2 regions of the Enterobacter hormaechei subsp. xiangfangensis genome follow, and region 1 is predicted to be linked to the other one. Evidence: predicted binding sites of a transcription regulator. Region 1 holds the regulator's gene; the other holds the start of a gene.
The links. Region 1 encodes Fur, which represses iron uptake genes when iron is present. Its sites were predicted from a motif close to ATAATAATGAGAACNACTATCAA; they were not measured.

Region 1 (7,253 bases):
CTTATCGGGCATTCAATGGGCGGTAAAGCGGTGATGGCGCTCACTGCGCTGGCACCTGAGCGAATTTCCGGGCTGGTGGTCATCGACGTTGCGCCCGTCAATTACGACGTTCGCCGTCACGATGAGATTTTTGCCGCCATCAATGCGGTCACCGAAGCGGGTGTCGCAACCCGCCAACAGGCGGCTGCCGTTATGCGCGAGCATCTTGATGAAGAAGGCGTGGTCCAGTTCCTGCTGAAATCGTTTGTTGACGGGCAATGGCGCTTTAACGTCCCGGTGCTGTGGGATCAGTATTCGCATATTGTGGGCTGGGAAGCCGTCCCCGCCTGGCCGCACCCTACCCTTTTTATTCGCGGCGGCAACTCCCCTTACGTCACTGACGCGTACCGTGACGCGCTGCTGGCGCAATTCCCGCAGGCTCGCGCTCACGTCATTGCGGGTGCCGGGCACTGGGTCCACGCGGAAAAACCGGATGCCGTCCTGCGCGCCATTCGCCGCTATCTTACTGATACAGCGAATTGATTAAAAAGCCAGCGACCGGAAGACGACGGGCTTCCAGTCGTTGGCGTGTGGATTTGGGTGATGTATGATGGCGCGCTTATCGCCCGGGCATTAGCAGGGCGGCGTGTTTCCCCCGAAGTCTCAGAATCATGGCCAAAGAACAAACGGACCGTACGACACTAGATCTGTTCGCGAATGAGCGTCGACCGGGACGACCGAAAACGAATCCGCTTTCGCGCGATGAACAGCTGCGTATCAATAAACGCAACCAGCTTAAACGCGATAAAAATCGTGGGCTTAAGCGTGTCGAACTGAAGCTGAATGCCGATGCCGTCGATGCGCTTAACGAGTTAGCTGACGCGCGCAACATCAGCCGCAGCGAACTGATCGAAGAGATGCTGATCGCCCAGCTTGAGACGTTACGCGGCAAGGCGTGAGTCAGAAAATCCCCAATATTACCTTTTTCATGTAGCACAGAGTGCAGTCCTGCGTGATAGCTGTTTCCGCAGGGTTGCCTGTTCTGCTATTATTGCCCTTATCCGTGGACAATTTGCGCCACCATACCATTAAGTTTCAAGAGGTTATTTTACTCATGGCAATCATCGGCATTTTCTTTGGCAGTGATACCGGCAATACTGAAAATATCGCAAAAAACATTCAAAAACAGCTCGGTAAAGACGTTGCTGATGTGCATGACATCGCCAAGAGCAGCAAAGAAGATCTCGAGGGCTATGACATCCTGCTGCTGGGCATCCCCACCTGGTACTACGGTGAAGCACAGTGTGACTGGGACGATTTCTTCCCGACGCTGGAAGAAGTAGACTTCAACGGCAAGCTGGTTGCCCTGTTTGGCTGTGGCGATCAGGAAGACTATGCTGAGTATTTCTGTGATGCGCTGGGCACTATTCGCGACATCATTGAGCCACGCGGTGCGGCGATCGTCGGTCACTGGCCAACGGCGGGTTACCATTTCGAAGCTTCCAAAGGTCTGGCAGATGACGATCACTTCGTTGGCCTGGCCATTGATGAAGACCGTCAGCCAGAGCTGACCGCTGAGCGTGTAGAAAAATGGGTTAAGCAGGTTCGTGAAGAGCTGAACCTGGACGATATCCTTAACGCCTGATATCCCTGCGGCGCAACTCCGGTTGCGCCCGTTTTCCAGGTAAAACCGATTAAATTAATTGCTACAAACTTTTAACTTTTTCGCCCAGACCTGTACAATATCCCCCTGGTAAAAAGTGGGTGCCATCGAACAAGTTTGTTGGTGATACCACGTTTTTATAAGCATACTTTGCTTGAGACTTGCAGTTTTCATTTAGCCATGGCAGTTCTATAATGAGACGCATTATCCCAAGTGCATTTTCTGTCACTTCTTCTTTTGAAGTGAATCGTTTAGCAACAGGACAGATTCCGCATGACTGACAACAATACCGCATTAAAGAAAGCTGGCCTGAAAGTAACGCTTCCTCGGTTAAAAATCCTTGAAGTGCTTCAGGGGCCAGACAATCACCATGTCAGTGCGGAAGACCTTTATAAGCGTCTTATCGATATGGGTGAAGAGATTGGGCTGGCAACCGTCTATCGTGTGCTGAACCAGTTTGATGACGCGGGCATTGTTACTCGTCATAATTTCGAAGGCGGTAAATCCGTGTTCGAGCTGACTCAGCAGCACCACCACGATCACCTGATCTGCCTCGACTGTGGCAAGGTCATTGAATTTAGCGATGATTCCATTGAATCGCGCCAGCGTGAAATCGCCGCCCGTCATGGCATCCGCCTGACCAACCACAGCCTGTACCTGTACGGTCACTGTGCTGAAGGTGATTGCCGCGAAAATGAACATGCGCACGACGCAAAATAAGTGAGTGTTCATACTCTGAGCCAGCCGTGAGGTTGGCTTTTTTTTGCCTGAAAAAAGCCCGGTGACGCTGCGCCACCGGGCGTAAAGCAACTTATTTATTGTTATTGCGTATCTCGTTCCAGATCTTATCGCAACGCTTCGCCACTTCCTGATCGTTACCGGTTTTACGCGCCTGAATACAGGCCTGGTAATCCATTACGCGAACGTTTTCCTGCGTGGCGAATTGCTCATGGGCTTTGTCTTTTTTCAGCACGTTCAGCACGCTTTGACAGGCCTCAATCTTCTCAGGTGAACCCTGTGCGGTATTGATGCACGCGCTGTAGGCCTCTTTCAGACGGGAGTCCTCTTTCGGCACCTGATCCTGCGCGCATGCCACCAGCCCGAAGGTCAGCAACGCAACGATTACCCTTTTATTCATCATGTTCAGTCTCCATAACGGCGGGACACCGCCCGCCGCAGCATTCCTCAGAAGATGGTAAATGGCGCAATGACCATGAATTTCACGTCACGTTCATCCTGGAAGATGTTGCCGTAGCCGCCCGCGTAGCTCGGGATATCGGAGTGGTTGTCATACTGGGTGAAGTGCAGTTTGAACATCGTGCCTTTCGCACGGCCCTCCTGAAGGGTATAAATCGCATCCAGACTGTATGAAGACTCTTTCAGACGGTAGTTCGGATCGTAGTACGCGTCTGGCGTTGCCATATCCCCGGGCTTCGCATCCCAGGCGTACGCGTAGGATGCTCCCACTGCCCAGCCGGGCAGGTTCCAGTTTTTCAGGTCATACATTGCCCCGAAGAAGACCGCCTTTTCGCCGTCGGCGTTAAAGTCAGAGCGGTTATCCCACCAGATATCCAGACGACCGTTAGAGGAGGCGTAGGTAGGCGTCATACGTTGCAGGAAGTAACCCTGCTGCCCTTCTGCCTTGACCCATGTTCCCTCCAGACGCAAATCAACCTGACCTACCTTGTAGCCGAAGGTCAGCGCCTGTAACCACGCGGTGCCGTCATAGATATCATTTACGCTGCCATCACTGACCTTGTCGCGCGTACCGTAGAACTGATAGCTGGTGCTCAGCGGGCTACCCGCGATATCAAATTTGTAGCTGGCTTTAGCAAAGTACTGATCGATATAGCCTTCAGCCTGACCAAATGCAGCTTCCAGCACCAGATCGTTTTTAAAGTCGTACTTCGCTCCCAGCGAGTGGAGATAATCAACTTTGGTTTTTTTATCGTTCTGATAGAACTTGTCCATCTCAATGTGCCACGGCGCTTTGTACTCGTTGGTCCACATATAGGAGAAGCTCAACGCCCCCGCATCGCCGTAGTCAAAATTAGCACCGGCTTCCGCCCCCTGATAGGTGCCTGGCATAAAGCTCCAGTGCGGCGCTAACAGCGTCTGACCGGTTGGCTGGATATAACCTCCGCGCGCCCAGACCGGACCATATTTGAATTTTGCAGCCGCTTTATACAGGCTGATTCCGCTTTTATCGCCGGACCAGTCTTCGTCGTAGGCTTTATTGCTGGAGGAGAACGCAATTTCGTTCGGATGGCCGCTGTCGCCATTTTCGGCCATTTCAATTGCGGTGAACGCTGCAATATCGATCCCGAACATATCGGCGGCATATCCCGACTGGAAATCAAGGTTGGCGTTCCAGGTCGAGTGAGAAAGGTTGGTTTTGTATTTATCTTCAGTGACGTCTTTACGGTCACGCTCACGCTGCCAGTAATAAATACCGCCCGTGAGGGTGGAATCTTCGATGAAACCTGCTGCTTTTGCCTCTGGCGCAACCACCAGGCCCGACATTGCTGTCACACCGGCGATAGCCAGCGCCAGCGCACTACGTTTGCCACTGAACGTACGCATAGATTATTCCTCTTTGACGAATTAAAACGCCTTAAACGGCGAAAAACAGAAAAGACCAAGTGGTCAGGGGTAGTCAGAAATACCCTCGAATTAACTACCGTCTTTAGGTTATTTTTCGCGACGCGAATTATCAATGCTTTTAATCAGGCAAAAGTCAGGATTATGACGAAGAGCACATATTTCGTAGTGCTTTGTAACATTTACCGGGAAGCGAGTACTGGCGGGGGAATGCGCTGATTTTCAGTAAGTAACATTGATATTGTGAATATATTTTTCAGTGTTTCTGTTTTTGGAAAACAACAAACTTTTTTTAAATAAAATAAGTAGCACCACATTGACCTGGAATGTTGGGTTTAAATGATTATCCCGATGCTTAACGACATGATCGTTAAATAAAAAAACGCCGCATTACGCGGCGTTTGTTTCTCATTGACCAGAGCAGCGTTATTATTCGCCGATCTTAGTCCAGGTATCACGCAGACCGACGGTACGGTTAAATACCGGTTTTTCTGCCGTGCTGTAACGGCTGTCCAGGCAGAAGTAACCCTCACGTTCAAACTGGAACGCTTTACCGGCTTCAGCGGCTTTCAGAGACGGCTCGGCATACCCCTGCTTGATAATCAGAGACTCAGGGTTAATGACCGCCAGGAAGTCCTCCGCAGCGCCTGGATTAGGCACGCTGAACAGACGATCGTAGAGACGGATCTCAACCGGCAGCGCATGCTGCGCGCTCACCCAGTGGATTACACCTTTTACTTTACGACCATCCGCCGGATCTTTACTCAGCGTCTCTGCGTCGTACGTACAGAAGATGGTCGTGATGTTACCTTCCGCATCTTTCTCTACGCGCTCGGCTTTGATCACATATGCGTTACGCAGACGCACTTCTTTGCCCAGCACCAGACGCTTGTACTGCTTGTTCGCTTCTTCGCGGAAGTCGGCGCGATCGATCCAGATTTCACCGCTGAACGGCACGTCGCGGATGCCCATTTCCGGTTTGTTCGGATGGTTAGGCATCGAGACCTGTTCGCTTCCGCCCTGCGGATAGTTTTCGATAACCAGTTTCACTGGATCGATCACCGCCATCGCGCGCGGCGCGTTTTCGTTCAGGTCTTCACGAATGCAGGATTCCAGAGACGCCATTTCGATGGTGTTGTCCTGCTTGGTGACGCCGATACGTTTGCAGAACTCACGAATGGAGGCGGAGGTGTAGCCACGACGACGCAGGCCAGAGATGGTCGGCATACGTGGGTCGTCCCAGCCTTCAACGTGCTTGTCAGTGACCAGCAGGTTCAGCTTACGCTTGGACATCACGGTGTATTCCAGGTTCAGACGAGAGAACTCGTACTGACGCGGATGCACAGGAATGGTGATGTTATCCAGCACCCAGTCGTACAGACGACGGTTGTCCTGGAATTCCAGCGTGCACAGAGAGTGCGTAATGCCTTCCAGCGCATCGCTGATGCAGTGGGTGAAGTCGTACATCGGGTAGATGCACCACTTGTTACCGGTCTGGTGGTGTTCAGCGAACTTAATGCGGTACAGCACCGGATCGCGCATCACGATGAACGGAGACGCCATATCGATTTTGGCACGCAGACACGCTTTACCTTCTTCGAAGCCACCGGCACGCATTTTTTCAAACAGCGCCAGGTTCTCTTCCACGCTACGATCGCGGAACGGGCTGTTTTTACCAGGCTGAGTCAGCGTACCGCGGTATTCACGGATTTCGTCAGCTGACAATTCGTCGACGTATGCCAGACCTTTGTTAATCAGTTCAACCGCGTAGGCATACAGCTGATCGAAATAGTCTGAGGAGTAGCAGATATCGCCAGACCAGTTGAAGCCCAGCCATTGCACGTCGTTTTTTATCGACTCAACGTATTCGATGTCTTCTTTTACTGGGTTGGTGTCATCGAAACGCAGGTTGCACTGCCCCTGGTAATCTTGCGCAATACCAAAGTTCAGGCAGATCGATTTGGCGTGACCAATGTGCAGGTAGCCATTTGGCTCCGGCGGGAAACGCGTGTGGACTGTGGTGTGCTTACCACTGGCCAGATCTTCATCGATGATCTGACGAATAAAGTTACTCGGGCGGGCTTCTGCCTCACTCATCGTGGATTCCTCAAAGCGTAAACAACGTATAACGGCATATGATCTTATAAGCCGGACGTAGTGACAACCCTTAAAACGTCCCGGAAGAAAATAATGGGGGCAATTGCTGCAAAAAAAAGCGGCGGAGGATATCCCCCGCCGCTAAAGGCATAACTCTACTCAGGAGCGATTACTTGCCTTTAATCTCATACAGTGGCGTCTGGCCTGCAACTACCTGCCCCTGCGCCTGGATCACCAGACCGCTGAAGTCGTCGATGTTGCTGCACACGACCGGGCTTATCATGGAGCGCGCGTTGGCATTCAGGAAGTCCAGATCCATTTCCAGAATCGGCTGGCCTGCCGCCACTTCAGCACCCTCTTCCACCAGGCGAGTAAAGCCCTGGCCGTTCAGCGCAACGGTATCGATACCCATATGGACAACGATCTCCGCGCCTTTTTCCGTTTCCAGGCAGAACGCATGGTTGGTGTTGAAGATTTTCACGATAGTACCGGCAGCCGGAGAGACCACAGTTTTGTCCGTTGGTTTCACCGCCACGCCGTCACCGACCGCTTTGCTGGCGAACGCTTCGTCAGGCACCTGTTCAAGCGCAACAACGTCACCTGTCACCGGAGAAACCAGCGCAGCGATGGTCACCGCGTTTGGCACAGCCTGCGGTTTTGCAACCGGCGCGTCAGCCACTGGCGCGTTATCCGTTGAGGCGGCAGCGACCGGCCCACGGGCAACCACTTTTTTCATTTCATCGCCGATAGATTCGGCTTTCGCACCCACGATAACCTGGATGGTTTGTTTGTTCAGTTTCACCACACCAGACGCACCCAGGCGTTTGCACATTGCATCGCTCACGCGCGCGGAGTCACCTACGGTCAGACGCAGACGGGTAATACAGGCATCGATCGCTTTCAGGTTGTCGGT
Region 2 (7,253 bases), 1.4 Mb from region 1:
CGCTGTTTCGCCGGGAGTTTAGCTGGTCGCCGCGCGATATTCGTCAGGGGAAAGACGCGTTGCTTCAGTAACGCGAGGGCAGTCACCGTTTTTTTGCTGCAAAAAGGCTAATAATGTCCGGTTATTCGCCGTAGAGGTTGTGGTGTGGCTGCTCAGCTCATTCTTCGCAAAGATGATTTTTTTGCCTCCGCGAGTCAGGCCGTCGCGGTGGCCGACCGCTACCCGCAAAACGTCTTCGCCGAGCACACCCACGAGTTTTGCGAGCTGGTGCTGGTGTGGCGGGGCAATGGCCTGCACGTCCTCAACGACCGTCCCTACCGCATCACGCGCGGAGACCTGTTCTACATCCGCGCTGAAGACAAACACTCCTACGCCTCGGTTAACGATCTGGTGTTGCAGAACGTCATCTATTGCCCCGACAGACTTAAACTGAATGTCGACTGGGCGGGCAATATCCCCGGTTTTCATGATGCCAGAGGCGAACCGCACTGGCGCTTAAGCAGCAACGGCATGGCTCAGGTGCGCCAGACGATTTCCCAGCTGGAGCAGGAGAGCCAGAAGAGCGATCCGGTGGCAAACCAGATGTCGGAGCTGCTTTTCGCCCAGCTGGTGATGACCCTGAAGCGCCATCGTTACGCTACGGATAATCCCTCTGCCACCATGCAGGAAGCGTTGCTGGATAAGCTCATCACCCGGCTTGCGGGCAGTCTGAACAAGAGTTTCGTGCTGGAAAAATTCTGCGAGCAGGAGCAGTGCAGCGAGCGCGCGCTGCGCCAGCAGTTCCGCACCCAGACGGGGATGACGGTAAACCACTATCTGCGCCAGCTGCGCATCTGCCACGCCCAGTACCTGTTACAGCATACGGAGCTGATGGTGAGTGAAGTGGCGATGCGCTGCGGCTTTGAGGACAGTAACTACTTCTCGGTGGTGTTTAACCGTGAGGTGGGGATGACGCCGGTTCAGTGGCGTCATCGCAGTCGAAAGGCAGCGTAATCAGTTCGCCATGCCGAGGCCGACGATATTGGCCGCAATGATAATCACCACGCAGCCCAGGCTCAGCACGCCAACCGGACGACGCCCGGCGTTGTTCCACTCTTTCAGCACCAGCCCAACCAGCCCGCCGCACAGCACGTAGAAGCTCATGTGCAGCATCCAGCTCATGTAGTCATACTGCGCCGGAATACTGGCGTGACCCCAGGCGTAGAAGAAGAATTGCAGATACCACATCAGGCCGCCAAGGGCGGAGAGCAGGACGTTGGTGACGATCAGCGGTTTTGCCAGCGAGAAGTCGGCTTTTACCGACAGGTTGTTCACTTTTGCCAGACGAATAAAGCAGAAGCCGAGGTTTACCAGCGCGCCGCCGCCCATGATCACCACGTAGCTTGGCAGGGCAACGTACAGCGGATCGACGCCCAGCGCCGCAGCGGCGTCGTGCATCGGTTTGGCGGCATTCATGGCGAACGACATGCCCGCCGAGAAGATGCCGCACATCACCGCCAGCAGCAGCCCTTTCTTCAGGTTGAACTCTTCGGCTTTGATGCCCATCTTGCGTTCTTTCAGCTGGCCCGCGCGGGTGACGATGCCCACGCCGATCACCGCCACCAGCACGCCCAGCAGGGTCATTCGCCCTCCCTGGGTGTTGATCAGCACATCGAAGTTGCCGTTGAGGATTGGCGTCATCAGGGTGCCAACAATCAACGTTATGCCAATCGCGATGCCAATCCCCATCGACATGCCGAGGTAGCGCATGGTGAGGCCGTAGTTGATATTACCGATGCCCCACATCGCGCCGAACAGGAATATCGGCAGCAGGGTGGAGGCGTTGAAGGAGGAGAAGTAGCCCCAGAAATCGGGCAGCAGCATGGCGCTGATTGTCCACGGCAAAATCAGCCAGGACACGGTACCGCCAACGGACCACATGGTTTCCCATGACCAGCCTTTCACCTTTTTAAACGGGGCATAGAAACAGGCTGCACTGGCCGCGCCTATCAAATGCCAGAAGATACCCATCGTAATCGCATGATTCATTTTTACATCCTCATCGTTTTTATAGCCGGAGGCTTCCCGCCGACTTGATGAGTGTAAAAATGAGGCGGTTTGGGAACCTTCAGAAGGTTGCCGCACTTTTGTTCAGGATGGCAATCAGCACGTTAAACACGTGAGCAGACTCACAATTTTGTCATTTATCAAAAACCGAATAACCTTATAAAAACTACGGCATTGATAATCATTTTCAATATCATTTAATTAACTATAATGAACCAACTGCTTACGCGGCATTAACAGCTGTGCCGCCCGACAATAATGGAGAGGATTATGAGTTATACACTGCCATCCCTGCCGTATGCCTACGACGCACTGGAACCGCATTTCGACAAGCAGACGATGGAAATCCATCACACTAAACACCACCAGACCTACGTGAACAACGCGAACGCCGCGCTGGAAAGCCTGCCTGAGTTCGCTAATCTGCCTGTTGAAGAGCTGATCACCAAGCTGGACCAGCTGCCGGCAGACAAGAAAACCGTGCTGCGCAACAACGCGGGCGGTCACGCTAACCACAGCCTGTTCTGGAAAGGCCTGAAAACCGGCACCACCCTTCAGGGCGACCTGAAAGCGGCTATCGAGCGTGACTTCGGTTCCGTTGACAACTTCAAAGCGGAATTCGAAAAAGCCGCTGCAACCCGTTTCGGCTCTGGCTGGGCGTGGCTGGTCCTGAAAGGTGACAAACTGGCGGTCGTTTCTACCGCTAACCAGGACTCCCCGCTGATGGGTGAAGCTATCTCTGGCGCATCCGGCTTCCCAATTCTGGGTCTGGACGTGTGGGAACACGCTTACTACCTGAAGTTCCAGAACCGTCGCCCTGACTACATCAAAGCCTTCTGGGATGTAGTGAACTGGGACGAAGCAGCAGCGCGTTTCGCCGCTAAAAAATAAGGTTGCATTGACGCCTGTGAGAAGCGAGTCTGATGACTCGCTTTTTTTGTATCTGAAGGAGTGGAGATGCATTACCCGGTGAATGTGTTTACAGGCAAGGTAAGGGAGTACGAAGGCAGCCGCCCGAGTGCCATCGCCAAAGTGCAGGTCGACGGTGAGCTGACGTTGACCGATCTCGGGCTTGCGGGTGACCAGCAGGCTGAAAAGAAAATCCACGGCGGGCCCGATCGCGCGCTGTGCCATTATCCCCGCGAGCACTATCAGCACTGGAAAACCGAATTTCCTGAACAGGCTGACCTCTTCGTCGCCCCCGCGTTTGGCGAAAATCTCTCAACGGAGGGGCTGACGGAGAAGAACGTCTTTATCGGCGATATTTACCGCTGGGGCGATGCTTTGATTCAGGTCACCCAGCCGCGCTCACCGTGCTTTAAGCTTAATTACCATTTCGGCATTCAGGATATGTCGGCCCAGTTGCAAAACGCGGGTAAAACCGGCTGGCTGTATCGCGTTGTGCAGGCGGGACAGGTTTCGGCGGATGCGCCGCTTGAGCTGGCTTCGCGTTTGAGTGAGGTGTCGGTGTACGAGGCCTGCGCAATTGCCTGGCATATGCCGTTTGATGACGATCAGTATCACCGTCTGCTGTCAGCGGCGGGATTATCCACCAGCTGGACCAGAACGATGCAGAAGCGGCGGATAAGCGGCAAGATCGAGAGCAGTTCGCGGAGATTATGGGGGAAATAGTTCCCGCAGAAAGTAGGCCGGGTAAGGCGAAGCCGCCACCCGGCACATACGGTTACGAACGCTTATACAGCGGCAGCCACAGCGTTAACCTGAGCCCGCCCAGCGGGCTGTCATCGGCTTTCACCCAGCCACGGTGCTGTTGCATGGCGGTTTCAACAATCGCCAGACCCAGTCCCGTACCGCCAGATTCACGGTCGCGTGCCTCGTCGGTACGGTAGAACGGACGGAAAATCTGCTCGCGGTCTTCCGGGCTGACGCCAGGACCGTCGTCGTCGACGATGACGGTGATCCCGTCTTTATCCACCGAGAACGCCACCTCAATCTTCGTGTGCGAGTAGCGCAGGGCGTTACGCACGATATTTTCCAGCGCGCTTTCCAGCGCGTTGGGGTTACCGTAGAGCGGCCACGGGCCCGGCGGGAAGTTAACGGTGAAGGATTTGCCCATCTGCTCCGCTTCAAACGCCGCGTTGTCCAGCACCTCATGCCACAGATGATTGGCTTTCACCGTTTCGCTCACCAGCGCGTTTTTCTGCTGATTGCGCGACATCACCAGCAGATCGTTTATCATGCTGTCCAGGCGATGCGCTTCCGTCTCAATACGCTCCAGCTCTTTGCTCTCACCGCTGCGGCGGCGCAGCAGGGCGGTACCCAGCTGTAAGCGCGTGAGCGGCGTCCGCAGCTCGTGGGAGATATCCGACAGCAGGCGTTGCTGCGCGGTCATCATGCGGTCAAGAGCAGAGACCATCTGGTTAAAACTGGTTCCGGCGGCCAGGAACTCCTGCGGCCCGGATTCCAGCTCCGGATGCTGCCTCAGGTTGCCCTGCGCCACTTCGTCCGCCGCATTTTTCAGCTTACGCGCCGGTTTCGCCAGGCTCCACGCCAGCCATAATAGCAGCGGGGAACTGACCAGCATCGTGACAATCAACAGCAAAAGCGGACGGTCAAACAGCAGGTTGATGAAGTCGGACTGGGAACTGCTCGCAGGGCGAATCAGGTAGAGCTGATAATTGTCTTCCCCGTCCCGAACCGAGAAAGGACCAACCATCTCTACCCGACCATATTTCTTTTTCTGTGGGTGATCGGCGTTATCCGCCTGGCCAATAAAGTTGCGGATAATCTGCATTTCATTGCGATCGGCCCCAATCACGCGACCTTCGCTGGTGACCAGTAAAAGACGTTGTCCGGGGGGCGCCCACTTGTCGATAGCGCGAAACAGCCTGCGCCACCACATTAAATCGTTCGGCGGATCGTTTGCCAGCTCCGCTTCCACGTGCTGCTCGATCATCACGCCCTGACGTTGCTCGCTGTCGAGTAGCTCCGTCATCTGGCGTGAGTCGAGTTTTGGCAACATCAAAACGAGCATTAAAACCAGTGCCAGCGTCAGCCAGAAGATGGCGAAGATGCGGGCGGTTAAGCTGCCTATCATGAAGCGGAAACCATCAGATAACCACGACCACGCAGGGTTTTGAACCAGGGATGACCGTCTTTACGCTCCGGCAGCTTACGGCGCAGGTTCGAGATATGCATGTCGATGGCGCGGTCAAACGGGGTGAGGCGTTTGCCCAGCACTTCCTGGCTTAAGTGTTCACGCGACACCACCTGGCCGAGATGCTGCGCCAGCAGATACAGCAGGGTGAACTCGGTGCCGGTTAGCTCCAGTGTTTCACCGTCGAAGCTCGCTTCCTGTCGGCCCGGGTTCAGGCTCAGGGAGTCCACTTCCAGCGTAGGTGAGCTGTTGTCGGTATTCTGCTGCTGCTCGCTCCAGTGAGAGCGGCGCAGGATCGCGCGAATACGCGCCACCAGTTCACGGTCGTTGAACGGCTTAGGTAAATAGTCATCCGCACCCAGCTCAAGGCCGAGTACGCGGTCAAGCTCGCTGCCGCGTGCGGTCAGCATAATGACGGGGGTCTGGTGTGTCTGGCGAAGCTCTTTCAACGTATCAATACCGTTTTTCTTCGGCATCATGACGTCGAGCAAAAGTAAATCGATGCTGTCGTCAAGGAGACTCAGCGCCTGCTCGCCATCATGGGCAACCAGGACGTTGAAACCTTCCATGTCGAGCAACTCCTTTAAAAGAGATGTGAGCTCTCGGTCATCATCAACTAACAGGATTTTATTCATTGTTTAAATACCTCCGAGGCAGAAATTACGACATCAAGGCTATCTAATCCATGACTTTACGTTGTTTTACACCCCCTGACGCATGTTTGCAGCCTGAATCGTAGACTGTCTCTCGTTGAATCGCGACACGAAAGATTTTGGGAGCAAGTGATGCGCAAAGTTACCGCTGCCGTCATGGCCTCAACGCTGGCCTTCAGTGCGTTTAGCCAGGCTGCTGTAGCTATCATCAGCGATAACGGTTCCTCAGCAGAGGGCACAACGCAGCACAGCAGCCAAAGCCATATGTTTGACGGCATAAGTTTAACCGAACATCAGCGTCAACAGATGCGAGATCTGATGCAGAGGGCAAGACACGACCAGCCCCCTGTTAATGTTAGCGAAATGGAGACAATGCATCGCCTTGTCACCGCAGAAAATTTTGACGAAAGCGCTGTACGCGCTCAGGCCGAAAAAATGGCGCAGGAACAGGTTGCCCGCCAGGTAGAGATGGCGAAGGTTCGCAACCAGATGTTCCACCTGCTAACGCCCGAGCAGCAAGCGGTTTTGAATACCAAACATCAGCAACGTATGAACCAGTTGCGTGAGGTTGCACGGATGCAGCGAAGCTCAGATATGACGCTTTTCAGTAGCAATAGCAGTACCCGTAGTAACCAGTAAACCCTGTTTTCCTTGCCATAGACACCATCCCTGTCTTCCCCCACATGATGTGGGGGTTTTTTTTGCCCATCGTTCCGGTTTGTTAACGCTTTATTCATCCTTTCACTCCACCACCATCCGTTATACTAGCGCCATGGCATGACAGGAGTGTTTATGAATCAATCCTATGGACGGCTGGTAAGCCGGGCCGCAATAGCCGCGACGGTGATGGCGTCGTGTTTACTGATCATTAAAATTTTCGCGTGGTGGTACACCGGATCGGTCAGTATTCTGGCGGCGCTGGTGGACTCACTGGTGGATATTGCCGCCTCGCTGACCAACCTGCTGGTGGTGCGCTACTCGCTGCAACCGGCGGATGAAGAGCATACGTTTGGCCACGGCAAAGCGGAATCGCTGGCGGCGCTGGCACAAAGCATGTTTATTTCGGGCTCTGCGCTTTTCCTGTTTTTGACCGGCATTCAGCATCTTGTTTCGCCGTCACCAATGAACGATCCGGGCGTTGGCGTGGTCGTAACGGTAGTTGCACTTATAAGCACACTTGTTCTTGTAACGTTCCAGCGCTGGGTTGTACGCAAAACACAAAGCCAGGCTGTACGGGCCGATATGCTTCATTATCAGTCTGATGTTATGATGAATGGGGCTATTCTTATTGCGCTTGGTCTGGCCTGGTATGGCTGGCATCGGGCCGATGCGTTGTTTGCGTTAGGGATAGGGATCTATATTTTATACAGCGCCTTGCGGATGGGGTATGACGCGGTACAGTCGCTTCTTGACCGTGCGCTTCCGGATGCAGAACG

Region 2: sodA (superoxide dismutase [Mn]) is a predicted target of Fur. The motif match lies at 2,221-2,243, and genes of this name have one in related genera.

What each region holds. Positions count from the first base shown of each region.
Region 1 covers NZ_CP017183.1:1,325,439-1,332,691, reverse strand. Annotated here, with positions in the region: gene ybfF (esterase) at 1-522, shown strand, start outside; gene ybfE (LexA regulated protein) at 651-938, shown strand; gene fldA (flavodoxin FldA) at 1,094-1,624, shown strand; gene fur (ferric iron uptake transcriptional regulator) at 1,916-2,362, shown strand; gene chiQ (ChiQ/YbfN family lipoprotein) at 2,454-2,780, opposite strand; gene chiP (chitoporin ChiP) at 2,828-4,225, opposite strand; gene glnS (glutamine--tRNA ligase) at 4,673-6,340, opposite strand; gene nagE (PTS N-acetyl glucosamine transporter subunit IIABC) at 6,510-7,253, opposite strand, start outside.
Region 2 covers NZ_CP017183.1:4,542,655-4,549,907, reverse strand. Annotated here, with positions in the region: gene rhaS (HTH-type transcriptional activator RhaS) at 1-71, shown strand, start outside; gene rhaR (HTH-type transcriptional activator RhaR) at 145-993, shown strand; gene rhaT (L-rhamnose/proton symporter RhaT) at 994-2,028, opposite strand; gene sodA (superoxide dismutase [Mn]) at 2,317-2,937, shown strand; gene yiiM (6-hydroxyaminopurine reductase) at 3,004-3,678, shown strand; gene cpxA (envelope stress sensor histidine kinase CpxA) at 3,731-5,104, opposite strand; gene cpxR (envelope stress response regulator transcription factor CpxR) at 5,101-5,799, opposite strand; gene cpxP (cell-envelope stress modulator CpxP) at 5,950-6,456, shown strand; gene fieF (CDF family cation-efflux transporter FieF) at 6,610-7,253, shown strand, end outside.